Regions from separate parts of the Comamonas serinivorans genome, predicted to be linked through region 1. Evidence: predicted binding sites of a transcription regulator. Region 1 holds the regulator's gene; each other region holds the start of a gene.
The links. Region 1 encodes sigma-54, which starts transcription at its own class of promoters, with help from an activator protein. Its sites were predicted from a motif close to TGGCANGNAANCTGCTTT; they were not measured.

Region 2: the regulator sigma-54 is predicted to act here: its motif matches at 2,385-2,402, upstream of hmpA (NO-inducible flavohemoprotein).
Region 3: the regulator sigma-54 is predicted to act here: its motif matches at 2,270-2,287, upstream of atzF (allophanate hydrolase).
Region 4: the regulator sigma-54 is predicted to act here: its motif matches at 2,823-2,840, upstream of CCO03_RS14700 (transglutaminase family protein).

Annotation. Positions count from the first base shown of each region.
Region 1 is NZ_CP021455.1:4,420,122-4,427,601, reverse strand. It holds gene argS (arginine--tRNA ligase) at 1-1,188, shown strand, start outside; gene CCO03_RS18930 (SPOR domain-containing protein) at 1,191-1,898, shown strand; gene CCO03_RS18925 (thiol:disulfide interchange protein DsbA/DsbL) at 2,043-2,675, shown strand; gene lptA (lipopolysaccharide transport periplasmic protein LptA) at 2,780-3,403, shown strand; gene lptB (LPS export ABC transporter ATP-binding protein) at 3,400-4,197, shown strand; gene CCO03_RS18910 (RNA polymerase factor sigma-54) at 4,209-5,789, shown strand; gene CCO03_RS18905 (porin) at 6,025-6,948, shown strand; gene CCO03_RS18900 (sensor histidine kinase) at 7,053-7,480, opposite strand, start outside.
Region 2 is NZ_CP021455.1:779,777-787,256, reverse strand. It holds gene CCO03_RS03275 (AMP nucleosidase) at 1-755, shown strand, start outside; gene hmpA (NO-inducible flavohemoprotein) at 1,156-2,349, opposite strand; gene norR (nitric oxide reductase transcriptional regulator NorR) at 2,524-4,137, shown strand; gene CCO03_RS03260 (IPTL-CTERM sorting domain-containing protein) at 4,474-5,640, shown strand; gene CCO03_RS03255 (acyl carrier protein) at 5,697-5,945, shown strand; gene CCO03_RS03250 (IPTL-CTERM sorting domain-containing protein) at 6,059-7,261, shown strand; gene CCO03_RS03245 (cytochrome P450) at 7,355-7,480, shown strand, end outside.
Region 3 is NZ_CP021455.1:2,161,823-2,169,302, reverse strand. It holds gene CCO03_RS09285 (IclR family transcriptional regulator) at 1-479, shown strand, start outside; gene CCO03_RS09280 (CaiB/BaiF CoA transferase family protein) at 577-1,680, shown strand; gene atzF (allophanate hydrolase) at 2,322-4,109, shown strand; gene CCO03_RS09270 (GntR family transcriptional regulator) at 4,130-4,819, shown strand; gene CCO03_RS20375 (DinB family protein) at 4,853-5,170, shown strand; gene CCO03_RS20370 (DinB family protein) at 5,128-5,358, shown strand; gene CCO03_RS09260 (alpha/beta hydrolase) at 5,607-6,566, opposite strand; gene CCO03_RS09255 (ABC transporter ATP-binding protein) at 6,563-7,381, opposite strand; gene CCO03_RS09250 (ABC transporter permease) at 7,374-7,480, opposite strand, start outside.
Region 4 is NZ_CP021455.1:3,456,446-3,463,925, reverse strand. It holds gene CCO03_RS14715 (MFS transporter) at 1-767, opposite strand, end outside; gene CCO03_RS14710 (ureidoglycolate lyase) at 939-1,460, shown strand; gene CCO03_RS14705 (crotonase/enoyl-CoA hydratase family protein) at 1,592-2,497, shown strand; gene CCO03_RS14700 (transglutaminase family protein) at 2,876-6,325, shown strand; gene CCO03_RS14695 (circularly permuted type 2 ATP-grasp protein) at 6,506-7,480, shown strand, end outside.

The sequences.
Region 1 (7,480 bases):
AAGAAGTTCTACAACGGCGACTACATCCAGGACATCGCCGACGCCTTCCTGGCCCAGGCCACGGTCAAGGCCGATGACCGCGAGTTCACGGCCAATGGCGATGCCGACGACGCCGAGAACATCCGCCAGTTCGCCGTGGCCTACCTGCGCAACGAACAGGACAAGGACCTGCAGGCCTTCAACCTGAAGTTCGACGAGTACTACCTCGAGTCCAGCCTCTACGAAAACGGTCATGTCGAGGCGACGGTGAACCGCCTGATCGCCAACGGCGAGACCTACGAGCAGGACGGGGCGCTGTGGCTGCGCTCGACCGACTATGGCGACGACAAAGACCGCGTCATGCGCAAGACGGACGGCGGCTACACCTACTTCGTGCCCGACGTGGCCTACCACATCCAGAAGTGGCTGCGCGGCTTCCACAAGGTGGTGAACATCCAGGGCACGGACCACCACGGCACCATCGCGCGCGTGCGCGCCGGCCTGCAGGCGGCCGACGTCGGCATCCCCCAGGGCTACCCCGACTACGTGCTGCACACCATGGTGCGCGTGGTGCGCAACGGCGAAGAGGTGAAGATCAGCAAGCGCGCCGGCAGCTACGTCACGCTGCGCGACCTGATCGAGTGGACCAGCAAGGACGCCGTGCGCTTCTTCCTGCTCAGCCGCAAGCCCGACACGGAGTACACCTTCGACGTGGACCTGGCGGTGCAGAAGAACAACGACAACCCCGTGTATTACGTGCAGTACGCGCACGCGCGCATCAGCTCGGTGTTGCGCCGCGGGCTGCTGGGGCTGGATGACGATGGCGTGACCGCCCTGGCCAGCCAGAACGGGCAAACGGTGGACGCGGTCATCGCCGACGTTCACCAGCGCCTGCTGCCCGCCCAGCTGCAGGCGCTGGCCTCGGTGGACCTGTCGCCGCTGGCCACCGACGCCGCGCAGGCGCTGATGCAGCAACTGGCCCAGTACCCGGACATGCTGACCAGTGCCGCCGCCGGTTTTGCGCCGCATGACGTGACCTTCTACCTGCGCGACCTGGCCGCCAGCTACCACAGCTACTACGACGCGGAACGCATCCTCGTCGACGACGAGCCCACCAAGCTGGCGCGCCTGGCCTTGATCAGCGCCACCCGCCAGGTGCTGCGCAATGGCTTGGCGATGCTGGGGGTTTCCGCCCCGGAGAGAATGTGAGCATGACTTTGCAGACGCGTCAGTCCCAGCATGGGGGCACCATCCTGGGCATCATCCTCGGCATCCTGTTCGGCTTGGCCGTGGCCGTCGCCGTCGCCCTGTACGTGGGCAAGGTGCCGGTGCCGTTCACCAACCACAACCAGCCGCGTACGGCGGATCAGGACGCGGCCGAGGCCGAGCGCAACCGCAATTGGGACCCGAACTCACCGCTGGGCAGCCGCGGCACCGGGGTGCGCCAGCCCTCGGTGACGGGCGCCGTGGGCGGGGCGTTGGTGCCGCCGGCCGACGACAACGTCGCCACGACCACCTTGCCGCCGCCGCAACCGTCGCTCGTGCCCGATTCGGACACCACGCCGCCGCCGCCCAAGCCGCCGGCCTCCAAGCCCGCGCCCAGTGCCAAGCCCAGCGACGACCCCCTGGGCGACCTGCTGCGCGAGCGCGCTGGCACCGCGGCCAACGCCCGTTCGGGCGACCCCTTCACCTATTACGTGCAGGCGGGGGCATTCCGCTCTTCGACCGACGCCGACGCCCAGCGCGCGCGCCTGGGCATGCTGGGCATCCAGGCCCGCGTGACCGAGCGCGAGCAGGCCGGCCGCACGGTGTACCGCGTGCGCGTGGGCCCGTTCGACAACAAGGAAGCGGCCGACCGCGCCAAGGCCCAGCTGGACAACAACAGCGTGGATTCCGCGCTGGTGCGTGTGCAACGCTGATGTGAGGCAGTATGGTGCGTTAGCCGTTGAGCCATGAACGGCAATGCGGTCATACTGCACACTTGGCCAGTCCATCAACGGGGCGCTGCGGAACTTGCGCCAACCCTGCCGCTCTATGAGGGCCTCTAGGAGAATGCTTTGACCATGAAACGACGTGATTTTTCGATGGGCTTGGTGGCCGTGGCCGGCGCAGGTCTGGTGCCCACGGGCGCCTGGGCGCTGACCGCGGGCAAGGACTACGTGGCGCTGTCCAAGAAGGCACCTGTGGCGGCCGCGGCGCCCAAGGTGGAAATTGTCGAGTTCTTCTCGTACGGCTGCGTGCACTGCATGCATTTCGAGCCCCAGTTCGAGAACTGGATCAGCAAGGCCCCCAAGGACGTGGTGGTGCGCCGCGAGCACGTGGGCTTCAACGCCGCCTTCGAGCCGCTGCAGCGCCTGTTCTACGCCCTGCAGGCCCTGGGCCAGCTCGAGAAGGTGCACGCCAAGGTCTTTGCCGCGCTGCAGACCGAGAAGATCCGCGTCGACAAGGAAGACGTGGCCGCCGACTGGGTGGCCAAGCAAGGCGTGGACAAGGCCAAGTTCCTGGCCGCGTACAAGTCCTTCGGCGTCTCGACCAAGGTCAAGCAGGCCATCGTGCTGCAACAGGCCTACCAGGTCGAAGGCACGCCGGGCTTTGGCATTGCGGGCAAGTACTACACCGACCCCAGCCGCACCGGCGGGTTTGCAGGCATGCTGCAGGTGGCGGACACCCTGATTGCCCAGGAACGCAAGGCATAAGGCCGAGGCCGCAGTCTAGAGGCTGCAACCGACGAGCCCGCCTTGGCGGGCTTTTTCGCGCTCGCTACAATCAAAAATTGGTGAAAGCAAAAAACGTGCCTCATATGAAACCGATTCCTCGTCTGCTGGCGGCGCTCCTGTTGTCGGGCCTGGCCACGTTCGCGCAGGCCGAGCGTGCCGATCGCAGCAAGCCGATGAACATCGAGGCCGATGCGCTGACCTACGACGACAAGCAGAAGCTGTCGGTCTTCACGGGCAACGTGGTGCTGACCAAGGGCAGCATCATCATGCGGGGCGGCAAGCTCGAAGTGCGCCAGGACGACGCCGGCAACCAGTTCGGCGTGCTGTACGCAGCGGGCACCAAGCGCGCGTTCTTCCACCAAAAGCGCGAAGGGGTGGACGAGTACATGGAGGGCGAAGGCCGCACCATCCATTACGACAGCAAGGCCGACACCGTTCGCCTGGTGCAGCAGGCCGAAATCCGCCGCCTGATGGGCACGCGCGTGGCCGACACCATCACCGGCAGCGACATCCTCTACAACAACACCACCGAGGTGGTCACCGTCGATGGCGGCGTGCGCTCGGCCACCGACCAGGGCACCCCCGTGCCGGGCCGCCAGGGCCGCGTGCGCGCCGTGCTCACGCCGCAGACACCCGCGGGCGGCGCGCCAGCGCCGGGCTCGACGCCGCTGCAGCCCTCGGGCAGCCTGAACCAGGAGCGCCCATGAGCGGCCTGGCCGAGGCAGCCGGCGTGGCCGCTGCGCCCGCCGCCACGGACCGCCACAGCCGGCTGGACGTGCAGCACCTGCGCAAGGCCTATGGCAAGCGCACCGTGGTGCACGACGTGTCGCTGGCCGTGCGCTGCGGTGAGGTCGTCGGCCTGCTGGGCCCCAATGGCGCGGGCAAGACCACGTCGTTCTACATGATCGTCGGCCTGGTGCGGGCCGACGCCGGCGAGATCACCATCGACGGCCAGTCGGTGCAGCGCCAGGCCATGCACCTGCGCGCGCGCATGGGCCTGTCCTACCTGCCGCAAGAGGCCTCGATCTTCCGCAAGCTCACCGTGGCCGAGAACGTGCGCGCCGTGCTCGAGCTGCAGCGCGACGCCCACGGCAAACCGCTGAGCCGCGACGAGATCGAGTCGCGCCTGACCACGCTGCTGCAGGAGCTGCACGTGGAGCAGCTGCGCGACTCGCCCGCGCCGTCGCTCTCGGGGGGCGAGCGCCGCCGGGTCGAGATTGCCCGTGCGCTGGCCAGCCAGCCGCGCTTCATCCTGCTGGACGAGCCCTTTGCTGGCATCGACCCCATCGCCGTCATCGAGATCCAGCGCATCATCGCCTTCCTGAAGGCCCGCGGCATCGGCGTGCTCATCACCGACCACAACGTGCGCGAAACCCTGGGCATCTGCGACCACGCCTACATCATCAGCGAGGGCCGCGTGCTGGCCCAGGGCACGCCGGCTCAGATCGTCGACAACGCCGAGGTGCGGCGCGTGTACCTTGGCGAAAACTTCCGCATGTAAGCCGCGTCGCGATGAAGCAAGGCCTGTCGCTCCGTGTCTCGCAGCACCTGACGCTGACCCCGCAGCTGCAGCAGTCGATCCGGCTGTTGCAGCTGTCCACGTTGGAACTCGACCAGGAGGTCGAGCAGATGCTGGGGGACAACCCCTTCCTCGACCGTGAAGACGGCGAAGCGCCGCAGGAGGACTTCGGTCTGGCCCAGGCCGATGCCCACGTGAGCGTCGGGGACCGCATCAGCGAGCGCGCCAGCGAAACCGAGTCTGCCAGCGAGCGTCCGGACCGTGAGCCAGCCGGTGGTGATGACGAGTATGGGGCATCCTCCGGTGATACAGACAACGACGCTGGCGTGAACTGGGAGGGTGATGGCTCCAACGCCCTGTCGCCCGACGATGGCGAGTGGGGCGGCGATGCGCTGCCGCGCGGCGCTGGCGCCCCCGACGACGACGCGCTGGATGCGAGCGAGCGCACCGGCATGCACGAGTCGCTCTACGACACGCTGCACCGCCAGGCCCTGGCCCTGCACCTGTCCGACGTGGACCGCGCGGCGGTGTACTTCATCATCGAATCGCTGAACGAAGACGGCTACCTCGAAGAGTCCGTTGACGACCTGGCCGACGGCCTGCGGCCGACCGACGTGGACCAGCGCGACGAGCTGATCGACCGCCTGATGCTGGCGCTGCGCCTGGTGCAGGCCATGGAGCCCACCGGCGTGGGCGCGCGCGACCTCAGCGAATGCATGTGCCTGCAGCTCGACGCACTGCTGCAGGCCAACCCCGACGACGCCATCGCCACCGTGGCGCGCGACATCGTGCGCCACCCGATCGACCTGATCGCGCGCCGCGATGCGCGCAAGCTGTCGCAGCTGTGCGGCTTCAGCGAAACCACGGTGCGCACCGGCCTGGCCTGCATCAGCCGGCTCGAGCCCAAGCCCGGTCGCCGCTTCGTCAACGTCGAGCGCAACATCGTGGTGCCCGACGTCATCGTCTCGCGCATCGAGGGCAACGGCGCCAACCCGCGTTTTCGCGTGCGCCTGAACCAGGAGGTGATGCCCAAGCTGCGCGTGAACGACGTCTACGCCAATGCCCTGCGCGGCGGCAAGAGCGACTCGCACCAGGCCCTGCAACAACGGCTGCAAGAAGCGCGCTGGTTCATCAAGAACATCCAGCAGCGCTTCGACACCATCTTGCGCGTGTCGCAGGCCATCGTCGAGCGCCAGCGCAGCTTCTTCATCCATGGCGAGCTGGCCATGCAGCCACTGGTGCTGCGCGAAATCGCCGATGAGCTGGGCCTGCACGAATCGACCATCTCGCGCGTGACCACGGCCAAGTACATGGCCACGCCGTTCGGCACCTTCGAGCTGAAGTATTTCTTCGGCTCCGGGCTGGACACGGAGGCCGGTGGCAGCGCCTCGAGCACGGCGGTGCGGGCGCTCATCAAGCAGTTCATCGCCGAAGAAAACCCCAAGAAGCCGCTGTCGGACAACCAGATCTCCGAGATGCTCAAGGAGCAGGGCATCGACTGCGCGCGCCGCACGGTGGCCAAGTACCGCGAGGCCATGCGCATCCCCACGACCACATTGCGTCGAGCATTGTGAGGGGTATGGGGAAGTTTACGTTATCTTGACGGCCATTTCTGGCAAGTACTCCATAATCGTTTGCCTGGCTCTGCAACATTGCCAGAGCCATGGATGTGTTGCAGTGACCCCCATGTGACGGGCTGTTAGGGGCTTGGCACAGAGGTTGCTCGTATCACTGTGAACGTCGCAAGACTGCACCGAGGTGGTGCGAATTGCACCGTTTTGGATTTGGATTCACGCCACGAGGACTTTCATGAAACGCACCCATCTGCTCATCCCTGCACTGCTCCTGAGCTCGCCTTTCGCCATGGCCCAATCGTCGGTCACCTTGTACGGCCTGGCCGACCTGGGCCTGGGCAAGCTCGATGGCGCCAAGACCCAGATGCAGGGCAACACGGTGATGAACAACACCAACAGCCACATCGGCCTGCGCGGCGTGGAAGACCTGGGCGGCGGTCTGTCGGCCGGCTTCAACTTCGAGACCGAGCTCAACGCCGAGACCGGCGCGGGCGATGGCGGCTGGACGCGCCAGGCCAACGTCTGGCTGGGTGGCAACTGGGGCACGTTCAAGATGGGCCGCATGAACCACCCCTCGTTCTTCGGCTACCTGGCCTGGGAAGCGACCGGCAACGCCAACTACTCGGTGGTGGCCAACACCTACGGCATCGTGGGCGTGGGCGAACGCTCGAGCAGCATGTTCATGTACAGCACGCCCGACATGGGCGGCCTGCAGGGCAACCTGGGCTACGTTTTCAAGGCCGACAACGGCGGCGCCGCGCGCACCGACCTGAGCCTGACCTACGCCAACGGCCCCATCTCGGCCGGCTTCTCGGCCAACAAGACCAAGGGTGAGAAAGCCAACTGGGCCCTGGGCGGCAAGTACAACTTCGGCGCCTTCACGCTGAATGCTTCGTACAACGACACCCGCACCCTGGCCGTGGCGACCAAGCGCAGCGGTGTCAGCGTGGGGGGCACGGTGGCCTTCGGCGCTGCCAGCGTGACGCTGGACGTGACGCGTGACCTCAAGCACGAGCTGGGCAACGCCGATCTCAAGAAATACACCAACGCGGTGGTCGAGGCGAAGTACAACCTGTCCAAGCGCACCTCGGTGTATGGCGCGGTGCTGCGTCTGGACAGCACCACCAACTACGGTGTGGGTTTGATGCACACCTTCTGACCTGAGGAGGAACCTGTCCTTTTTCTGCAATTCTCCGAGTTGGCCCGGCTTTGCCGGGCTTTTTTTTGCCTCATCCTGGGGCGCGTCTCGGGGTCTCGGGGATATCAGGCCGCGGGCAGCACCAGCCGGGCGCGCAGGCCCGGGTGGGTGTTGTCGAAACTCAGCTTGCCCAGGTGAACCTGGGCGATGGCCTGCACCGAGGCCAGGCCCAGGCCCAGGCCAGGGTGGTCGCTGTGGGCGCGGAAGAAGCGTTGCGTCAGCTTTTCCAGGGCGGCCGGCGGCGCGCCTGGCCCCTGGTCGGACACCGTCAACTCGATGGCGGGCCCCAGTTCGCCGTGCTGCAGGGCAAGCGCGCCGAGCACGATGTGCACCCTGCCATCCGCTTCGCGCCCGTGTTTGAGCGCGTTCTCGATCAAGTTACTCAGCGCGCTGGCCAACAGATTGGCATCGCCCAGGCAGTACAGGCCACTCGGCGATTGCAGCGTCAGCGTTCCGCCCTGATCCTCCACCAGCGGGGCGTACAGGTCTTCGG
Region 2 (7,480 bases), 880 kb from region 1:
TGCTGCCGCGCGTGGACCTGGTCGACCCGACGCAGGAACCCGACACGGCCACCCCGGTGCGGCTGCCGCAGATGCCGGCCTACCACCTCAAGCGCCCCGACGGCAGCGGCATCACCATGGTGAACATCGGCGTGGGCCCGGCCAACGCCAAGACCATCACCGACCACATCGCCGTGCTGCGGCCGCACGCCTGGGTCATGCTGGGCCACTGCGCCGGCCTGCGCAGCAGCCAGCAGCTGGGCGACTACGTGCTGGCCCACGCCTACGTGCGCGAAGACCACGTGCTGGACGAAGACCTGCCGCTGTGGATCCCGCTGCCGGCGCTGTCCGAAATCCAGCTCGCGCTGGAACACGCCGTGGAGCAGGTCACGCACACCACGGGCGCCGCGCTCAAGCGCATCATGCGCACGGGCACCGTGGCCAGCACCGACAACCGCAACTGGGAGCTGCTCTCGGACAACCAGGCCGAGCGGCGCTTCTCGCAATCGCGCGCGGTGGCGCTGGACATGGAAAGCGCCACCATCGCCGCCAACGGCTTTCGCTTCCGCGTGCCTTATGGCACCTTGCTGTGCGTGTCGGACAAGCCACTGCACGGCGAAATCAAGCTGCCCGGCATGGCCAACCACTTCTACCGCGAACGCGTGAACCAGCACCTGCAGATCGGCATCCGCGCCATGGAGCTGCTGCGCGAAGGCGGCACCGCGCACCTGCACAGCCGCAAGCTGCGCAGCTTTGCCGAGGTGGCGTTCCAGTAGCTGTTGCGACAGCCGGGGATGCCTGCTGCAGGCGAGGCCCGTGCCTGAGCCGGTCGTGGGGCCGGCACGCCCGATCTCGCCAGACTGCGCACCCGCCTCACCCCAGCTCTCGGCAGATGTCACCCATCGCAGCCGCGGGTGCGTCACCGCTCACGCGGTGGGCCGCGGCTTGGCACGAAGCAGCCAGAACGAAGCTGCCGAAGTTGTACTGACCGCCCAGGGCGTCGTGGGGCTGGCCACCCTTCGCGCCAAGCCTCACGGACAGCGGTGCGCAAGCTGGGGGCGGCTGGCCACCCGCGTCGACCACACGACCCCATGCGGAAATTGGGTATGAGTCCAGACCGATTAAATTTACATCGGAAGAACACCCATACCCCATTCAATTTGACAGCCAGCCGCGTCAGGCCAGCGCCTCGGCAGGCCCGAAGAACTCGTGGTGGCTGCGCGCATCGGCCACCCCCAGCGCGCGCAGGTCGCGCTTGACCTGTGCCATGAAGGGCTTGGGGCCCAGCACGTAGGCGTGCAGCGTGTCGGTGTCGGGCAGCCAGGCCTGCAGCTGCTCGCGCGTGGGACGGCCCAGGGCATCTGGCGGGGTGGCCGGCTCGGCGCCCTCGGGCTGACCGTCTTCGTACACCACCCAGGCCTTGAGCTGGGGAAACCGCTCGCGCCACTGGCGCAGCTGCTCGCCAAACGCGTGCACCTGGGCGTTGCGCGCATAGTGGATGAAGGTCACCGGCCGCCCGGCCTGCAACGCCACCTCGGCCATGGCCAGCGTGGGCGTGATGCCGACGCCGCCGCTGACGAAGGCCACCGGGCCGTCGCCCTCGCGCAGCACGAACTCGCCGGCCGGCGGAAAGACCTCGAGCTCGTCGCCTTCGTGCACGCGTTCATGCAGGAAGCCCGAGGCCACGCCGCCGGGCTCGCGCTTGACGCTGATGCGCAGCCCCCGGCCATCGGCGGCGGCCGACAGCGAGTAGTTGCGGCGCAGGTCCTGACCGTCCACGTTCAGGCGCAGGCCGATGTATTGGCCAGGCTGGTGGCGCAGCACCGCGCCGCCATCCACGGGCACCAGGTAAAACGAGGTGATCTCGCGGCTCTCGACCTGCTTGCGCGCCACGCGGAAGGCCCGGCCGCCGCGCCAGCCGCCGGGCGCCGCGGCCAGCGCGTCGTACACCTGGGCCTCGGCACCGATGAGGATGTCGGCCAGCTGCTGGTAGGCCGCGCCCCAGGCGTCGATCACCTCGTCGGTGGCGATCTCGGCGCCCAGCACCTCGCGCATGGCGCGCAGCAGGCATTCGCCGACGATGGGGTAGTGCTCGGGCAGGATCTGCAGCGCCACATGCTTGTTGACGATCTGCGCCGCCAACGGACCCAGGTTCTCCAGCCGGTCGATGTTCCTGGCGTACATCAGCACGCTGTTGGCCAGCGCGCGCGGTTGCGTGCCGGCGGCCTGGTGGGTCTGGTTGAACAACGTTTTCACCTGCGGGTAGCGCGCGAACATGCCCTGGTAGAAGTGCGTGGTCAGGGCCTCGCCCCCCGATTCGAGCAGGGGCACGGTGGCCTTGATGAGGTCGCGTTGGCGGTCGGTCAGCATGGAAACGTCCTGGGGTGAGTTGCAATGCGTTTGACATTGCACAAGGCGTGCCAGAAAAAAGACCTTAAAAATCAAGCCTCTTGAAATCGACAGGTCCAAGCATCATGTCGATTTGACACACTCCACACCGCCGTCAAAGTCCAAGTGACCTGCCCCGTCCAAGCCCCTTCTGTCATGGAAGCCATCGCCCCGCTGGTGGCCGACCTAGCCCACGCCCTGCCCGCGGAGCTGCGCTACCAGCGGCTGCTGCAGACCCTTCGCCGCCTGGTGCCGTGCGACGCCGTCGCGCTGCTGCGCCTGGACGGCGAGGTGCTGCAACCCGTCGCCGTCCAGGGGCTGAGCCCCGACACCCTGGGCCGGCGCTTCGCCGTGTCCGAACACCCGCGCCTGCAGCAGCTGCTGGCCAGTCCCCAAGCCTGGCGCTTTCCTGCTGGCTGCGACCTGCCCGATCCCTACGACGGCCTGGTCGAAGGCGACGACGTGCAGCTGGCCGTGCACGACTGCATGGGCAGCGCCTTGCGCGTGGGCGACGCCACCTGGGGCCTGTTGACGCTCGACGCGCTGGATGCGGGCCGCTTCACCCCCGAACACGTGCGTCGGCTGGACCTGTACGCCAGCCTGGCCGCCGCCACGGTGGTGGCCGCCGAGCGCATGCAGCAACTCAGCCGCTCGGCCGAGGCCGAACGCCAGCGCGCCGACGCGTACGCCGAGGCCTACCGGCAGTCCCATGCCGCGCAGCGCGACATCGTGGGCCAGAGCCCGGCCATGCAGCACATGCTGGCCGAGATCGACCTCGTGGCGCCAAGCGAACTCACGGTGCTGGTCACGGGCGAAACCGGCGTCGGCAAGGAGCTCACCGTGCAGCGCCTGCACGCGCGCTCAGGCCGCGCCGACAAGCCGCTGGTCATCGTGAACTGCGCAGCCCTGCCCGAGCACCTGGTCGAAAGCGAGCTGTTCGGTCACGTGCGCGGCGCGTTTTCGGGCGCCGTGGGCGATCGCCAGGGCAAGTTCGCCATGGCCCACGGCGGCACGCTGTTCCTCGACGAGGTGGGCGAGCTGCCGCTGGTGGTGCAGGCCAAGCTGCTGCGCGCGCTGCAGAACGGCCAGCTGCAGCGCGTGGGCTCGGACCGCGAACACCACGTGGACGTGCGCCTGGTGGCGGCCACCAACCGCGACCTGGCGGCCGAGGTCAAGGCCGGCCGCTTTCGCGCCGACCTCTACCACCGCCTGAGCGCCTACCCCTTGCACGTGCCGCCGCTGCGCGAGCGCGAACGCGACGTGCTGTTGCTGGCCGGCCGCTTCACCGAAGACAACCGCCGCCGCATGGGCATGCGCGGGCTGCGCCTGTCGCCGCTGGCGCATGCGGCCCTGCTGGCGCACCGCTGGCCCGGCAACGTGCGCGAGCTGGAGTTCGTGATGGCGCGCGCGGCGCTCAAGGCCAGCCACCGGCAGCAACGCCAGGCCCTGGCGCCGTTGGGCAACGCGCCGGCCAGCGGCATCGTCACGCTGACCGAAGCCGACCTGGACCTGCCCACACCGTCCAGTCACCCGGCCAACCCGGCCGGCCACCCGGACGAGCCCGTGCCCCCGTCTGTGGGCCCCTCGCCCGCGCCACCGACCGACCTGCGCCGCGCCGTGGACGACTTCCAGCGCCAGCTCATCACCCGCGCGCTGGACGCGCAGGCCGGCAACGTCGCCGCCACGGCCCGCGCCCTGGGGTTGGACCGCGCCAACCTCGTTCGCCTGGCCAACCGGCTGGACCTGCCGCTGCCCAAGCGCGCGATGTGATGCATGGCCGCAACTCTGGCGACAGCCCGCTGGTGAAGGTCACAGGGCGGCAAGCTGCTCACTGGGCGAACATGCATGAATGGGGTATACCTTGATGACCGATTCATGGTCATCAGCAACACCGCCATACCCCACAAGATACAGCAACAATTCCGGATGACCTGTGCGTCGTCCCGGCGCAGGGTCCGTGAAACCGGCGTGCGATCGCATGGGATGCAAAAAGTTGCACACACACGATTAGCCGATAGACTGGCCCTCATTTGTGTAACCCTTTTGCATGCCATGAACGCTTCAGGATCTTCACTGCCGCCGCGGCTTCGCACCAGCCAACCCTTGGTGCGCTCCTTGCTTCTGGTCGGGTTGCTGAGTGCGCAAGGCGTTTGGGCCGGCACCTGGAACCTCACCTTCACCCCGCAGCAAACCCTGGACACGCCGCCTGAGCCCGTGTTCAGCTGGACGCCCCCGGCCGGCACCCGGTTTGGCGGCACCATCACCTGCTCCGGCGGCACCATTGCGGTGAATCCCGCCAACGGGGTGTTCGCTGTTCCCTTCGCCACCGATCAGGCATTCGTCGAGTTCGCCAACATCTTCACCGCACCATCGACGGTGGCGGTGACGGTGACGCCCGACACGGCGGGCGGCACCGCCAACTGCCGTTTGAACCCCAGCGTCCAAAGCTTCGATGAGACATCGGGCAATCCCCCCATGTGGAATGTGCCCAGCACCGTTCACGACGGCTACGTGCGGCTCATCGGGGCGATCTTCGATGGCACGAACTACAGCCTGGACACCACACTGCCTGCAAACGCAACGAGTGGCGGCTTCTTCCAGGAAAACCCCAATTTCCTCGATGCCAACACCATCACGACCGGCATTGCCCCCGTGGGCATCACCGACAGTGGCACGGCCACATCCAACGTGTTCGTCAACGCCAAGACCACGTCCGCCACCGTGGCCTTCGAGTTGACCAACCCGCAGCCGACCGACAGCACCATCACCTTCACCGTTCAAGAGACGCCGCAGACCTACGAAGACGATGGTGGCAACACCGTCTACGACCCCGGCGCCGATGGCTACCAACCCACGTACGGCACACCGACCACGATCACCGTCACCATCCCGGCCGGCAGCACCACCGTGAGCGTGCCCATCCCCAACATCCTGCCCGGCTCGGAGGTCACCATCACGCCCACGGACTACCCCGGTGGCATCGTGGGCACCCCCATCCTGGTCAAGACTTCGCCCCTGCCCCTTGCCACCGCCGGCCCAGACCCATTTCCCCTGACCAACGTGGTGGCCACCCCGGACACCGCCGGGCCTTTCACGACCACGGTGCCCACCAACGTGATCGACTTCCAGGTGGTGCTCGATGTGCCGCCCGTGGTGACGCCGCCCACCACCCCCAAGCCCGTGCCCACGCTGGGCGAGTGGGGCCTGGGGCTGCTGGGTACACTGCTGGCTGGGTTCGCCGCCTGGCGGCGCCCCACCCACCGTCGCTCCTGAACCCCACGCCCGGAACACCCGCAAGGTCGGCCGGGCACCGCTTGCCCTGCCTGACCATGTCCTCCAGCCTGCTGCGCGCCAAAACGCTGTTGTCCCATTGCCTGCTGATCCCGGTGGATCACATCGACGACGATGCGGACGTGGGGGACCTGCGCGATGTCGACAGCCTGATGTTCGAGGGCATCGTGATCGAGATCGAGAAGGCCATCGGCGCCGAAGCGGACGTGATGGACCTGCTGCAGCTGCGCACCGTGCGCGACGTGGCCAGGATGCTGGATGGCCAACCGCTGAACATCTCGGACTGACGGCAACGGCCGCGATGGACAGCGCGCGCCGGGTCGGAATGGAGGTGCACCACGTTGCACAGCCCCGATCGACCGATGGACTGCCCCTCGTTGGCATGCAAAAGGGAGACCCCATGAACGCTTCTGGATCTGCACTGCCGCCGCGGCTTCGCACCAGCCAACCCTTGGTGCGCGCCTTGCTGCTGACCGGGTTGCTGAGTGCGCAAGCCGCCTGGGCCGGCACCTGGACCATCACCTTCACCCCGCAGCAAACCCTGGACACGCCGCCTGAGCCGGTGTTCAGCTGGATGCCCCCCTCGCCGCCCCCCAGCGGCAACCTGTTTGGTGGCCGCATCAGCTGTTCGGGCGGCACCATCAGCATGAACCCGGCCGGCGGCGTGCACGCCCTGCCGTCTGGCAGCCCCACCGAAGCCTTCGTCGCGTTCACCCAGGTGCTCAGCAGCCCGTCGACCGTGGCGGTGACGGTGACGCCCGACACCGAGGACCCCGCCACGTGTCGGCTGGAGTACCTGGCGTACACCTACGTCCCGGGTTCAGGCATCGATCCATCCCTCAGCGTTCCCACCACCCTCCATTCGGGCTACGTGCGCTACGTCAGCGCCAACGCCGACCCCACCGATGGGTACAGCCTCACCGGCTCGCTGCCAGCCGTTTGGGACACGGGCGTCATCTTTCAGGAAGATCACGCCACCCTGGATATCACCATCGAGAGCAGCGTCACGGCCAGCAGCGCGACCGCGTCCAACGTCTTCGTCAACGCCAAGACCACGGCCGCCACGGTGGCGTTCGAGTTGACCCATCCGCAGCCCACCGACAGCACCATCACCTTCACCGTCACGGAGACGCCGCAGACCTTCCAAGATGCCGGTGGCGACACCGTCTACGCCCCCCTCAGCGAGGGCTACGAGGCCACCTACGGCACGCCGACCACGTTCACCGTCACCATCCCGGCTGGCAGCACCGCCGTGAGCGTACCCATCCCCCACATCCTGCCCGGCTCACAGGTCACCATCACGCCCACCAACCATCCAGGTGACATCGTCGGCACGCCAACCCTCATCCAGACGTCCCCCCTGGTCATCGTCGGTGCGGGTCCGACCGCCAACGTGGTCGCCACCCCGAACTCGCCCGGCCCCTTCCCCGACACCACCCCCACCAACGTGATCGACTTCCGGGTGGTGCTCGATGTGCCGCCTGTGGTGATGCCTGCCACACCCCAGCCCGTGCCCACGCTGGGTGCGTGGGGCCTGGGGCTGCTGGGGAGCTTGCTGGCCGGGTTCGCCGCCTGGCGGCGCCCCGCACGCCGTCGCGCCTGAGCCGCTGGGCCTGCCCAACTTTGTCCTCCAGCCTGCTGCGTGCCAACACGGACTCCCGCTGAACCGCTCGGACCGATCGCGACGGCCGCGACCATGGACCCGTCCGACATCTGCAACGAGCTCTACCGCCTGGCGCGCAGCGAGCCGGGCACCTCGCGCCTGCACCACTACAGCGAGCGCCGGGTCTGGATGGTGCAGAACGCGCAGGACGCGCACCGC
Region 3 (7,480 bases), 2.3 Mb from region 1:
CCGATCACATCGAGGCCCAGTTGCAGCTCATCGTGGCCAGCCAGATGCGGCTCACCTACGTGGACGTGGTGCAGGGCCGCGGCAGCAAGGTCTACCGCCCCGAGGTGGGCACGCACGTGTCCATGTCGCGCACCGCGTCGGGCCGCGCCTTCCTGCTCAGCCTGCCCGAGGACCAGCGCGAAGCCTACCTCAGCCAGCTCGCCGAGCGCGAGCCCGAGAAGGCCAGCTTCCTGCGGCGCCGGCTCGACGAGGCGCGCCAGGACCTGACCCAGCACGGCTTCACGCGCAGCCACGCCGACCTGCACCGCGAGGTGCAGTCCATCTGCGTGCCCATGCAGGCCACGCGCGACGGCGAACTCTGGCTGTTCACCGCCTCCATGCCGGTGTTCAGCCCTCACCTCAAGGACCTGGACACCGAGGTCGGTCCGCGCCTGATCACGCTGGTGCACAACGTCGAATCCTCGCTGGGCAACAGCTGACCCGAGTCCCCCGGTTCGGCAGTGCCCTGCCGCCCTTTCTTCACCTGCGCGCGGTTTGCGCGGATTGTTCAACCCGCCCCCAACCCCCTCATCTGCCATGAAAGTCCTCTCCTCCGTCAAAGTCCTTGAAATCGGCGGCATCGGTCCCGGCCCGTTCTGCGCCATGCACCTGGCCGACCTGGGCGCCGACGTGATCTCCGTCGTGCGCCAGCCCGGCGGCACGCCGCCGATCACCGGCCCGGTGCTCAACCGCGGCAAGCGGTCGGTCTTTGCCGACCTGAAGACCCCCGAGGGCAAGGCGCTGGTGCTGAGCCTGTGCGAAACGGCCGACGTCCTCATCGAAGGCATGCGCCCTGGCGTGATGGAACGCCTGGGCCTGGGCCCCAAGGAATGCCAGGCGAAGAACCCCAAGCTCGTCTACGCGCGCATGACGGGCTGGGGCCAGACCGGCCCCCTCGCCCCGGCGGCCGGCCACGACACCAACTACGTCTCGGTCTCGGGCGCGCTCTGGGGCTCCAGCCCGGCTGAAGCCCGTCCCGTCACCCCGTTCACGCTGGCCGGGGACATCATGGGCGGCGCCCTGTACCTGGCCATCGGCATCGTCTCGGGCGTGCTGAGCGCGCGTGAAACCGGCCAGGGTCAAGTGGTGGACGCGGCCATCGTCGATGGCTCGGCCCACGCCATGAACCTCATGCTGTCGGCCCGCAAAAAGGGCATCGTGGCCGACAAGCGCGGCGACAGCATGTACGACAGCTCGCCCTTCTACGACACCTACGTCGCCGGCGACGGCCGTTTCGTGACCCTGGGCGCCATCGAGCCGCAGTTCTACGCCCTGCTGCTCGACAAGCTGAACCTGAAGCAGGACCCCGACTTCGGCACCGACCAGTGGGACAAGGCCGCCTGGCCCAAGCGCCGCGAGCGCCTGATCGCGCTGTTCAAGAGCCAGCCCGCCACGCACTGGCAGGCCCTGCTCGAAGGCACGGACGTGTGCTTTGGCGTGGTGCAAAGCCCACTGGAATCGGCCGAGCACCCGCACATGAAGGCGCGCGGCGTTTACCTCACGCACGAAGGCCAGTTCCAGGCCGCGCCGGCCCCGCGCTTTGGCGATGCCGCCTACGCGCCCGGCCCCATCTGCGCCGATGGCGCGCACACCCAGGACGTGCTGGCCGCCGTGGCCGCCAAGGGCCAGGTCTGGCGCTGATGCCGCGCGGCTGAGCGGCGGCTGCGGCTCAGCCTAGATGTTTCACCAGTATGGGGTGATAGCCGTTTGAAAACAAACGGCTATCACCCCATACTGCTTTAAATCTTGCGATCTTGCGATCTCGCGCCTGGGCCATCGCCCGGGACGCGCCATGCGCCGCCATGGGCTGCGAACCTTTGCGGCTAGAGCCCGAGGCACGCCTTCGCGCTGAGCGCGCTCCAGGCGCTGAAACACCGCGCGCAACAGAGCGCTGGCCGGCCTTGGCCCCTCCGGGGTGCGCCTGCTCGTGCAGCTCGCCCGACGCCAGAAGCTTTGGCCACCCGCCACCGGGTGCGCAACACCCCACGGCGGGCTAACCCGGCACCACCGATGGACACGGGGTGCAGCCGTGCAACCCCTTGAGCGGCGCCTGCGGAGAGATCACCGTGCGCGCCCGCCGGCAACCGCCCCGGTCCGTGCACGGTCCGTGTGGCCTGCGCGCACCAAATGCGCACGGCCGCCAACCAACTTGGTGCACCTCGCCCGAGACCACGTTCCTCGGCGTGGCCTGCGCTCGCCCGACAGCAGGCCGACCACAGAGCGCCACAACTGGCACGCAACCTGCTTAACCCAGGCATCTTGTATACAACTGAGTATTCATCATGCTGACAGGCTCTCTGACCGACTGGCAACAGGCTTATGCCCACGGCGCCGACCCCGAACACCTGCTGGACACCCAACGCCAGGCCTGCCTGGGCGACGACCCGGCCTGGATCAGCGTGGCCAGCGCCGAGCAACTGCGCCAGCAGCTGCATGCCCTGCGCACCCTTGAGGCCGAACACGGCCGGGCCGCCCTGCCCCTGTATGGCGTGCCCTTTGCCGTCAAGGACAACATCGACGTCGCCGGCTTCACCACCACCGCCGCCTGCGAAGCCTTTGCGCGCGAGGCCAGCGCCGATGCCGTGGCCGTTCAGCGGCTGCGCCGGGCCGGCGCCATCGTGCTGGGCAAGACCAACCTCGACCAGTTCGCCACCGGCCTGGTGGGCACGCGCTCGCCGTATGGCGTGGTGCCCAACACCTTTGATCCGGCGCGCGTGTCGGGCGGCTCCAGCTCGGGCTCGGCGTCCGTCGTCGCGCGCGGCCTGGTGCCGTTTGCCCTGTCCACCGACACGGCCGGCTCCGGCCGCATCCCCGCCGGGTTCAACCAGATCGTCGGCCTCAAGCCCACGCCCGGCGCCGTGAGCGGCACCGGCCTGGTGCCCGCCTGCCGCACACTGGACTGCATCGGGGTGCTGGCCCAGTCGGTGGCCGACAGCGCCCGCGTGCTGGCCCTGATGGAAGGCACCGACCCGGCCGACGTCTACGGCCGGCCACGGCCCCGGCTGTCGCCCGTCCCGCCTTTGGCGACGCTGCGCGTGGCCACCCCGGTGCAGCGCCCGCTGGCGCCGGATTACGACACCGCCTTTCAGGCCTTCGAGCAGGCCCTGCGCCCGCAGGTGGCCCAGCTGCAGACGCTGGATTTCGGCCCCTTGTTCGACGTCGCCGCCCTGCTCTACCAGGGCCCGTGGGTGGCCGAGCGCGTCGTGGCAGCCGATGCCATCTACCGCCACCAGGCCGACCAGATGCTGCCCGTGATCCGCGAGGTGCTCGACGTGGCCCAGCGCTTTTCGGCAGCCGACACGTTTGCGGCCCAGTACCGCCTGCAGGCCCTGCAGCGCCAGGCCGACGCCCTGTGGCAGCAGTGGGACGTGCTGTGCGTGCCCACCGCCCCGCGCCACCCGCGCATCGACGAGGTGCAGGCCGACCCCATCGCGGTGAATGCCGAACTCGGCCTGTACACCAACTTCGTCAACCTGCTGGGCTGGTCGGCCATCGCCATTCCAGCCGCCCGACTGCCCGACGGCCTGCCTTTCGGCATCACGCTGATCGCCCCCGGCTGGCGCGAGCCCCAGCTCGTCGCCTGGGCCCAGCAGCTCGAACAGCAGGTGCGCCTGCCCGCCGGCACCACGGGCCGGTTGCCCAAGGCCGAGCCGCTGCCGCAGTGGCACGTGCCCGCCGCCGGGGACTCGGTGCGGCTGGCCGTGGTGGGCGCCCATTTGCGCGGCATGCCGCTCAACCACGAACTGCTCGCCTGTGGCGCACGCTTTGTGCAGGAAACCCAGAGCGCACCCAGCTACCGGCTGTACGCACTGCCCGGCACCACGCCCCCCAAGCCCGGCCTGGCCCGTGCGCACAGCGGCCAGCCCATCGTGCTGGAGGTGTGGGACATGCCCGTGGACAACCTGGGCGCCTTCGTCGCCCGGGTGCCCGCGCCGCTGGGCATCGGCAACGTGGAGCTGGCCTCGGGCGAAGTCGTCAAGGGTTTCATCTGCGAAGGCCATGCGCTGGAGCAGGCCCTGGATGTCACCGCCCATGGCGGCTGGCGCGCATACTGTGCCAGCCTGACCTGACCCGCGCCCAAGGAGCCTGCATGTCCACAGCCAGCCTGGCGGCCACCGCCTACCAACAGATCAAGCTCGAGCTCGACACCTTCCACTACGCGCCGGGCGACCGCTTCAGCGAGAACGAGGTCAGCGGCCGCCTGGGCATGAGCCGCACCCCGGTGCGCGAAGCGCTGGTGCGGCTGCAGCGCGAGGGCTACATCTCGGTGCTGCCCAAGCTGGGCTGGGTGGTCAACGCCATCGACTTCGAGGTCTTCGCCCAGCTGTACGACGTGCGCGCCGTGCTCGAATGCGCCGCGGCCGACCTGCTGTGCGCCTGCACCGACACCGCCGAACGCCTGCAGGCCCTGACGGCCATCTGGTGCGTGCCCGACGCCGAGCGCCTGCGCGAACACGCGCGCGTGTCGCTGCTGGACGAGGCCTTTCACCTGGACCTGGTGCAGGCCGCCGGCAACCTGGAGATGGCGCGCATCCACCGCGACCTGACCGACCGCATCCGCGTGGTCCGCCGCCTGGAATTCACGCGCGAAGACCGCATCGGCACCACCTATGCCGAACACGCCCGCATCCTGCAGGCCCTGCTGGCGCGCGACGCGGCACAGGCGCGCACCCTGCTGCAGACGCACATCGCCGTCAGCCGCGACGAGGTGCAAAAAATCACCGTGCACGCGCTGCAGGCCGCGCGGCGCCAGCGCCTGTCGCAGGCCCACGTCGCCTGAGGCCGATGCCCAGCCCCACCCGGGACACCCCCCATGATGACGACCGACACCGCCGTGATGCTGGCCCGCTACAGCGACTGGGCGGATCAGACGCTGTTCAGCGCCATGGCGGCACTGCCGGCCGGCGCCATCGCGCAGCCGCGCCAGACGCTGTTCCAGTCCATGATCGGCACCCTCAACCACAACCACGTGGTTGACCTGATCTGGCGCGCCCACCTGCTGGGCCAGACACACGGCTTTTCGACGCGGCGCGATGTGCTCTACCCGCAGTTCACCGAGCTGGTCGCTGCCCAGACGGCGCTCAACCAGTGGTACCTGGACTGGGCCGGCAACAAACGCCCGACAGCCTGAACGAGCGCCTGGCCTTCCAGTTCGTCACGGGCCAGCCCGGCACCATGACGCGGGGCGAGATGTTCCTGCACATCGTCAACCACAAGACCTACCACCGCGGCTGGGTCAGCCAGATGTTCTTCGAGGTGGACGTGGCGCCGCCGGAAACCGACCTTTGCGTGTTCCTCTGCGAACCGACTGCCCCGTGACGCGGGGCTCAAGGATGGTGCGGCCGGACCCGACGCCCCCCGCACTTCAACCCGTCACCTGGGCGGTGGACCGCACGTCCTGACCGCGGCCGGGGCTCGCAAGTCGGGTGCTGGCGTTCAGCTCGCCAGGCCGCGCACACTGGACGACGGCCACGCCGGATTCACCCGCCGAGGCTCAAACCACATGAAGCAGTATGACCCTGCCTCCGTTTCAATGAAAACGACAAAGCAACCATACCCCTGGTTGTCTAAAGCAAGGCCAGCACCGCTTGCAAGGCCTGGCCCTGCGGTTGCGCCAGGGCCTGCAGCACGCTGAAGTGGTCGGCCCCCGGCGCGGCCACCATCCCGCCCGGCATCGCGCGCCGTTGCGCGGCAAAGGTCCGACTCTGCGCCTGCAGCGCCGGCAGCTCGGCCAAGCCGTGGGCGACGACGAAGGGCCGCGAGGACAGCGGCCGATGCAGGGGGCTGAGGCCGGCCACCTCGGCATCGCTGAGCTGCAGCGCGGTGTTCAGGTAGGTCAGGCGAATCGGCGCCAGGTCGTAAATGCCACTGACGCCCAGGCCCGCCGCCACGCCGTCCTCGTCCAGGCACAGCGCGGCCAGGTGCGCGCCGGCCGACCAGCCGCTGACCAGCAGGCGCCCGCTGGCGCCTTGCGCTTGGGCGTGGGCCCGCACCGCACGCACCGCCTCGCGCACCTCGCCCACGATGCGGGTCAGGCTGGCCTGCGGCGCCAGCGTGTAGCCGACCAGCGCCGCGCCGAGGCCCTGCGCCAGCGCCCCGGCGACCACGGCGCGGAAGGTGTTCTTGTGCCGCATCTGCCAGTAGCCGCCATGGATGAAGACCAGCGTGGCGCTGCCCGGGGGGCCAGCGAAAACATCGAACCGCTGACGCTCGCCGGGACCGTACGCCAGGTCGAGCTGGCAGGGTGCGCGCTGCACCAGCTCGGCGCTCGCCACCTCCAGCGCGGCCAGCTGCTGCGCGCTGGTGGCCACGGCGGCGGTGTTGTCGTAGGCGGCATCGCGCGCCTGCTGCGGCCAGGCCGCGAACTCGGCCAGAGGCACGAGAACGTGGCCCGCCCTCTCCTGTCCCGGCTGCCCCGGCTGCGCGGGCTGGGCCGCGGCAAACCCGCCGGCGGCGTGCGCACCGGTCAGGCCATGGGTGCCGGTGGGTGCGCGCGACCGCGACCCGGTGCCGGGGGCCTCGCTCATGCGGCCTTGGCGTGGCTGACGTGGCTGGTCAGCATCTCGGTGAGCTGCTGGCGCACGCGGTTGAACTCGGGCGCGGTGATGCAGCGCGGGCGCTCCAGCGGGATGCGGAAATCGGTCTCCACCCGGCCCGGTCCGGCCGTCATGACCACCACGCGGTCGGCCATCAGCACGGCTTCTTCCACCGCGTGCGTGACGAACACCACGGTGAGCTTGGTCTTGGCCCAGATGTCGAGCAACTCCTGCTGCAGAACCTCGCGCGTGAGCGCATCCAGCGCGCCGAAAGGCTCGTCCATCAGCAGCACCTCGCAGTCGTTGGCCAAGGCGCGCGCGATCGACACCCGCTGCTTCATGCCGCCCGAGAGCTGGCTGGGGAAGTGGTCGGCAAACTTGGTCAAGCCCACCATGTTCAGGAAATGGTCGCCGATCTCGCGCAGCCTGGCCTCGGGCAGACCGCGCTGCTTGGGGCCAAAGGCGATGTTCTGGCGCACGGTGAGCCAGGGGAACAGGCCATAGTCCTGGAACACCATGCCGCGCTCGGGGCCGGGCTCGGTGATGGGCGCGTGGTAGAGCCGCGCCGTGCCCGAAGACACCGGCTCGAACCCGCCCATGATGCGCAGCAGCGTGGACTTGCCGCAGCCCGAGGCGCCGATCAGGCAGATGAATTCGCCCTTCTCGATCTGCAGGTTCACGTCCTTCAGGGCGTGGATGGGGCGGCCGTTCAGGCTGAACACCTTGCTGACGCCCGCGATGTCCAGGATGGGGGCCGCCTTGCGGGGTGCTGCGGGCGTGGCGACGGGGGTGAGGATGTCAGGCATTGTGTTGCGGGCTCCACTTGAGCAGGCGGTTGTTGAGGACCACCAGCAGGCGGTCGGTGACGAAACCGGTGAGGCCGATGACCACCATGCCGGCGATCA
Region 4 (7,480 bases), 960 kb from region 1:
TCGGCGAACAGGTCGCGCAGACGCGTGTGGCTGTCCTGCTTGCCCTGGTTTTCGTTGGCGATGTTGCGCTCGAGCAGGTCCTTCTCGGCCGTGCTCAGCCACTTGGCCGAACGGATGTTGTTGTCCAGGTAGCTCAGCACCAGCAGGCCGACGATGAAGGACGGGATGGCTTCGATCAGGAACATCCACTGCCAGCCGCGCAGGCCGGATATGCCGTGCATGGCTTCCATGATCCAGCCCGACAGCGGCCCGCCGATGACGCCCGACACCGGAATGGCGCACATGAACAAGGCCACCATCTTGGCCCGGCGGTGCGAGGGAAACCAGTAGGTGAGGTAGAGGATCATGCCGGGGTAGAAGCCGGCCTCGGCCGCGCCCAGCAGGAAGCGCAGGGTGTAGAACTGCCACGGCACCTGCACGAACATCATGAGCGCCGAGATGATGCTCCACAGGATCATGATGCGGGCCAGCGTGGCCTTGGCACCAATGCGGTGCATCAGCAGGTTGCTGGGCACCTCGAAGAAAAAGTAGCCGATGAAGAACAGGCCGGCGCCCAGGCCATACATGGCTTCGCTGAAGTGCAGGTCCTGCAGCATCTGCAGCTTGGCAAACCCCACGTTCACGCGATCCAGGTAGGCCACGACGTAGCACAGCATCAGGAAGGGCAGCAGGCGCCAGGCCACGCGGCGGTAGAGCGCGTCTTCGTGCATCGCGGCGGACGCGGGCGCCGCATCGGCATGTGCGGCGGGGGCAGAGAGGCTGGTCATGATCGGTTGTTGGGGGAATGAAGAGGGTTCAACTGGTCTGACCAGTTGGCGTGGGCGGCATCCTATCGCGACTTTTGCCTGATTAATCAAGGGATAACCCTCTAATATTTGCCCCAATATGGCGGATGTCGTGGGATAAACTGGTCTGACCAGTTAAGCATCAGACCCACCATGGACGTTTCCGCCCCCGTTGTCGCCCACGCCCTCGTGGCCCAGCCCTTGACGCGCGCCGCGTTCGCCGAGTTCGGCGACGTCATCGAGGCAGAGGGCCTGGATGCCCTGGCCATCAATGGCGGCAAGACCGCACGCTTCGATGACCTGGCCCGCATCGAAACCCTGGGCGAAGGCGCGCGGCCCGTGCTCAGCCTGTTTCACACCCAGCCTTATGCGCTGCCGTTGCTGGCGCATGAACTCGAGCGCCATCCCTGCGGCAGCCAGGCGTTCGTCCCGCTGGACGGCCAGGCCTTTCTGGTGGTGGTGGCGCCGCCGGGCGACCAGCCCCGGGCTGATGCGGTGCGTGCGTTCTGGACGGATGGCCGCCAGGGCGTGAACTACCGAGCTGGCGTCTGGCACCACTCGCTGCTGGTGCTCGATCGTCCCTCGCGCTTCGTGGTGGTGGACCGTGCGGGGCCGGGGCCCAACTGCGACGTGGCGGCGCTGGATCGCCCGGTGTCGATCACGCTGCCGCGCTGAGCGTGCCCCGGAAGGCTGCACCCTGCGTGGCGCCGCCTGTCCCCACCTTGCTGGTCGCCAGGCCGGGGCACTCCTAGCATGGCCAGGCGCCGCGGCTCCTGTTCACCCTCGCGTGCGCTGGAGACCAGACCATGCCCGAGTTTTCCACCCTGCGCATCGACGCCCTGACCGATCGCCCGCGCGTTGCGCGGCTGTTGCTCAACCGGCCTGAACGGCTCAACGCCATCAACGGCGACATGCCGCGCGAGATCCGGGCCGCGGTGGAATGGGCCCAGGCCAACGACGACATCCACGTCATCGTGGTCGAGGGCGCCGGCAAGGGTTTTTGCGGCGGCTACGACCTGCAGGGTTCAGCCGAGCAGTTGCACGAGCACCCCTGTCAACAGGAAAGTCAGCCCTGGGACCCCATGCGCGACTACGCCTACATGAAGCGCAACACCGAGGACTTCATGAGCCTGTGGCGCTGCAGCAAGCCCACCATCGCCAAGGTTCACGGCCACGCCGTGGCGGGCGGCAGCGACATCGCGCTGTGCTGCGACCTGCTGGTCATGGCCGAGGACGCCCGCATTGGCTACATGCCTACGCGCGTCTGGGGCTGTCCGACCACGGCCATGTGGACCTACCGCCTGGGCGCCATGCGCGCCAAACAGCTGATGTTCACGGGCGACCTCATCAACGGGCGGCAGGCTGCCGACTGGGGGCTGGCAACCTCGGCCGTGCCGGCCGCGCAGCTGGACGCCGAAGTCGACCGGCTGGCCGACCGCATCGCCGGCGTGCCCAATGGCCACCTGGCCATGCACAAAATGGTGGTCAACCAGGTGATGCTGACCATGGGCCTGGAGCAAACCCAGATGATGGCCACGGTGTTCGATGGCATCACCCGCCACAACCCCGAAGGCCTGTGGTTTCGCCGCCACGCACAGACCGAGGGTTTCAAGTCGGCCGTGGCCTGGCGCGACTCGGGGCGGCCCATCCCCGAAGGCGACGAGGCCCGTGTCTTGATCCGCGAGATGGATGAGAAGCTGAAAAAATCATGAGTATGGGTGAATTTCCGTTATGAAAAAAACGGCAGTAGGCCCATACTGCGATGAACTGGCGGGTGGTAGCCACACCGCGTGCAAACCGCAAGCGGGTCTCTCGGTTGAAGGTGCGGCGCATGGGCAGCCCACGCAACCTGCGCCTGGCCCGTTGCCGGTCCAAGGCCTCGTCCGGATCGGTGCTGCGTGGACCGTCGACAGGCTCGCGCAGTGACCGGGTAAGGCGGCCGGATGAGGCGGGGTGGGCAGCCCAGGGCGCCGGCCCGCAGTCGCGCGGGGCTGCGCAGTCTGCCGCCGTGGCCTGTGCCGCTGCCCTGTCATGAAATGGCCTGATTATTGCTTGCAGCCTGTTCGCGTTCCAGCTCATCGCACCCCACCATGTCCATCCACGCCGCCCTCCACCACGTCACCCACTACCGCTACGACCGGCCCGTGCAGCTGGGCCCGCAGCTCATCCGGCTGCGTCCTGCGCCCCATTGCCGCAGCCATGTGGTGTCGTACGCGCTGAAGGTCGAGCCGGCCGACCATTTCATCAACTGGCAGCAGGACCCCTTCGCCAATTACCTGGCCCGCATCGTCTACCCCGCGCCGGTGACCGAGTTCAAGGTCACGGTCGACCTGGTGGTGGAGATGGCGGTCTACAACCCCTTCGACTTCTTCCTCGAGCCGCAGGCGGAAACCTTCCCGTTCAGCTACAGCGCCGAGCAGGCCGACGAGTTGGCGCCCTACCGCGTGACCGAGCCGGCCACACCACGCCTGCAGGCCTACCTCGACTGCATCGACCGCAGCCCGCAGCGCACCATCGACTTCCTGGTGCAGCTCAACCAGCGGGTGCAGCAGGACGTGCGCTACCTGATCCGCATGGAGCCCGGCGTGCAGACACCGGAGGACACGCTGGCCAAGGCCAGCGGCTCGTGCCGCGATTCGGCCTGGCTGCTGGTGCAGGTGTTGCGGCACCTGGGCCTGGCGGCGCGCTTCGTGTCCGGCTACCTCATCCAGCTGGCGCCCGACGTGAAGGCGCTGGACGGTCCCAGCGGCACCGAGGTCGATTTCACCGACCTGCACGCCTGGTGCGAGGTCTACCTGCCCGGTGCGGGCTGGATCGGGCTGGACGCCACCTCGGGCCTGCTCGCGGGTGAGGGGCACATTCCGCTGGCGTGCACGCCGCAGCCCTCGAGCGCCGCGCCCATCGAGGGGCTGATGGACGAGGCCGAGGTGAGCTTCGGCCACGAGATGCAGGTCACGCGGGTGTACGAATCGCCGCGCGTCACCAAGCCTTATGCCGAACACCAGTGGGCCGACATCCTGGCGTTGGGTGACACCGTGGACCGCAGCCTGGACGCGGGCGACGTGCGCCTGACCATGGGCGGCGAGCCCACCTTCGTGGCCACCAGCGACCGCGACGCGCCCGAGTGGAACACCGATGCCCTGGGGCCCACCAAGCGGGGCTATGCCAGCGAGCTGGCCGACCGCCTGCGCCACGCGTACGGCCAAGGCGGCTTTCTGCACGCAGGCCAGGGCAAGTGGTACCCGGGCGAACAGCTGCCGCGCTGGGCCTTGTCCATCTACTGGCGGGCCGACGGCGAGCCGATCTGGCGCAACCCGGCGCGCCTGGCCGACGAGCGCGAACCCATGCACTACACCAGCGACGATGCCGCGCGCTTCACCCGCAAGTTGGCTGAAACCGTGGGGGTATCGCCTGATTTCGTTCAAGCAGCTTACGAAGACGTCTATTACTACCTGTGGCGAGAGCGCCGACTGCCGGTCAACGTCGACCCCTTCGATGCCCGGCTGGACGACGAGCTGGAGCGCGCGCGCCTGCGCCGCGTGTTCACGCAGCAGCTGGGCTCGGCCATCGGCTACGTGTTGCCGCTGGAGCCCGCGAAGCCGAACCCGGCGCTCGATGGGCCGCACTGGCGGTCGGGCAGCTGGTTCCTGCGCGACGACCGCCTGTATCTCGTGCCGGGCGACTCGCCCATGGGGTATCGGCTGCCACTCGATTCGCAGCCCTGGGTCAGCGAGGCGGACTACCCCTTCCTGGAAGAGCGCGACCCCTTGGCGCCTGTGGGCCGCCTGCCTGCCGCGGCGGCCTTGCATGCGCGCTATGCGTCGGCACGACCCCGTGAACAGGCCGAGCTGCCGCAGGCCGGCGTACCGGCCCAGGCGGCCAGGCTGCGCCTGCAGCGGCCGGGTGACGTGGTTCAGTCGGTTCAACCCGCCCAGCCAGCCCTGCACCAGTCGGCGGCGGGGATCACGCGCACGGCCTTGTGCGTGGAGGCGCGCGACCCGCGCCGCGCCAATGGCCCTGCGGCCGAGCGGGTGGGGCAGGCCTCGTCGGCCCTCTACGTGTTCATGCCGCCGCTGGCCTTGCTCGAGGACTACCTGGACCTGCTCGCCGCCGTCGAAGCCACGGCCGAGGCGCTGGATGTGCGCGTGGTGCTCGAGGGCTACCCGCCACCGCGCGACGCGCGCCTGCAGGTCTTGCAGGTCACGCCCGATCCCGGCGTCATCGAGGTCAACATCCACCCCGCCCGCAACTGGCGCGAGGTGGTGGCGCACACCGAGTTCCTCTACGAGGCCGCCCACCAGACCCGGCTGTGTGCCGAGAAGTTCATGACCGACGGCCGCCACACCGGCACCGGCGGCGGCAACCACTTCGTCATGGGCGGGGCCACACCCGCGGACAGCCCCTTCCTGCGCCGGCCCGATGTGCTGGGCAGCCTGCTGCTGTACTGGCACAACCACCCCTCGCTCTCGTACCTCTTCAGCGGCCTGTTCATTGGCCCCACCAGCCAGGCCCCGCGGGTGGACGAAGCCCGCAACGACCAGGTCTACGAGCTGGAGATCGCGCTGCAGGAGCTGGACCGGCACCTGCGCCACCATGGCTCGGCCATGCCGCCGTCGCTGGTGGACCGCACCTTCCGCAACATCCTGGTGGACGTGACGGGCAACACGCACCGCAGCGAGTTCTCCATCGACAAGCTGGCCTCGCCCGATGGCCCGGCGGGGCGCCTGGGCCTGCTGGAGCTGCGGGCGTTCGAGATGCCGCCGCATGCGCGCATGAGCGTGGTGCAGCAACTGCTGCTGCGGGCCCTGATCGCGCGTTTCTGGCAGACGCCGTACCGGGCGCCGGCCACGCGCTGGGGCACGGCCCTGCACGACCGCTGGCTGCTGCCGAGCTTTGTGCAGCAGGACATCGCCGATGTGCTGGCCGAGCTGCGCCAGGTCGGGTTTGCCTTTCAGGACGAGTGGTTCGCGCCCCACCTGGAGTTCCGCTTCCCGTCGGTCGGCCGCATCGACGCCATGGGCATGAGCCTGGCGCTGCGCCACGCGCTCGAGCCCTGGCACGTCATGGGCGAAGAGGGGTCGGTGGGCGGCACCGTGCGCTACGTGGACTCGTCGCTGGAGCGCCTGGAGGTGCGCGTGACCGGCCTGAACGACAGCCGCTACACCGTGACCGTGAATGGCCGGCCGTTGCCCCTGCAGCCCACGGGGGTGACGGGGGAGTTCGTGGCCGGGGTGCGCTACAAGGCGTGGAACCCGACGTCGTCGCTGCACCCCTCGATCGACCCGCATGCGCCGCTGACCTTCGACTTGGTGGACACCTGGATGCGCCGCTCGGTGGCCGGATGCCAGTATCACGTGGCCCATCCCGGTGGCCGCAACTACACGACCTTCCCCGTCAACGCCTACGAGGCCGAGAGCCGCCGCCTGGCGCGCTTCTTCGCCATGGGCCACACCGGCGGCACCATGCCCACGCCACCCGCCAACCTGGCGCTGGTGGGCAGCCGCGAGTTTCCGTTCACGATGGATCTGCGCCGGCAGTGACTTTTCACCGGATGGCGCCCGCGGGCCCCTTGGGGCCGGGGAAGGGCAGCCGGCGCCGGCGCAGGCCCCCGATAAAATCGGTCGCTTTCATGACCTTCCCCGCGCACGTGGCGGCGCCTGGCCCAGGCTGGGTCGGGCTGCAGCCGGTCCGCGTGTCCGACGGGGAGTTTCGGCCCCTCCGTGCCTGCTTCCCTTCCATCCTTGCTGGGTGACCTGGTGCTCGGTTCTGCCGCAGACCTGGCGCCCGCCTTGCTGGCGCCCGCCACGCCCGGCCACTTCGACGAAGTGCGCCGGTGCCTTCGTGCGCCGGGTGACGACGGCCCATCCCGTCCCGTATCGCCTGCCTGGCAGACGTTTTTCGACGAACTGGGCCTGGAAGGCCTGGAGTCCCTGCCACTGCGCTTTGCCGAGCTGGATCGTCAGGTGCGCGACGATGGCGCCACCTACAACGTCCATGCCGAGGCCAGTCGTCTGCTGCGGCCCTGGTCGCTGGACCTGTTTCCCCTGCTGATCCAGGCCGACGAGTGGCAGGCCATCGAAGCGGGTGTGCTGCAGCGCGCCAAGCTGCTCAACCACATCCTGGCCGACGCCTACGGCCCGCGCGAGCTGCTGCGCCGGGGGCTGCTGCCGGCCGAGCTGGTGCGCGGTCACCCGGGTTTTCTGCATGCCCTGCAAGACACCCAAGTGGCCGACGGCACGTGGCTGCGCGTGCTGGCGTTCGACCTGGTGCGCGCGCCCGATGGCCAGTGGCGGCTGGTGACGCAGCGCACCCAGGCGCCCTCCGGCCTGGGCTACCTGCTCGAGAACCGCCTGGCCATTGCGCGCCAGTTTCCGCAGGCGTTTCAGGCCCTGCAGGTGCGGCGGCTGGCGGCCACCTACACGGCGTTCATGGCCGGCCTCGAGGCGCGGTGCCCGCCGGATGGCGCACCCCACGTCGCGCTGCTGACGCCCGGGCCCTACAGCGAAACCTATTTCGAGCATGCGTTTCTGGCGCGCTACCTGGGCGTGACCCTGGTGCAGGGCAGCGACCTGACGGTGCGGCAGAGCCGCCTGTACCTCAAGACCCTCGAGGGCCTGCGGCCCGTCCATGCCCTCATCAAGCGCCTGGACGACGGGTTTCTCGACCCCCTGGAGCTGCAGGCCAACTCCACGCTG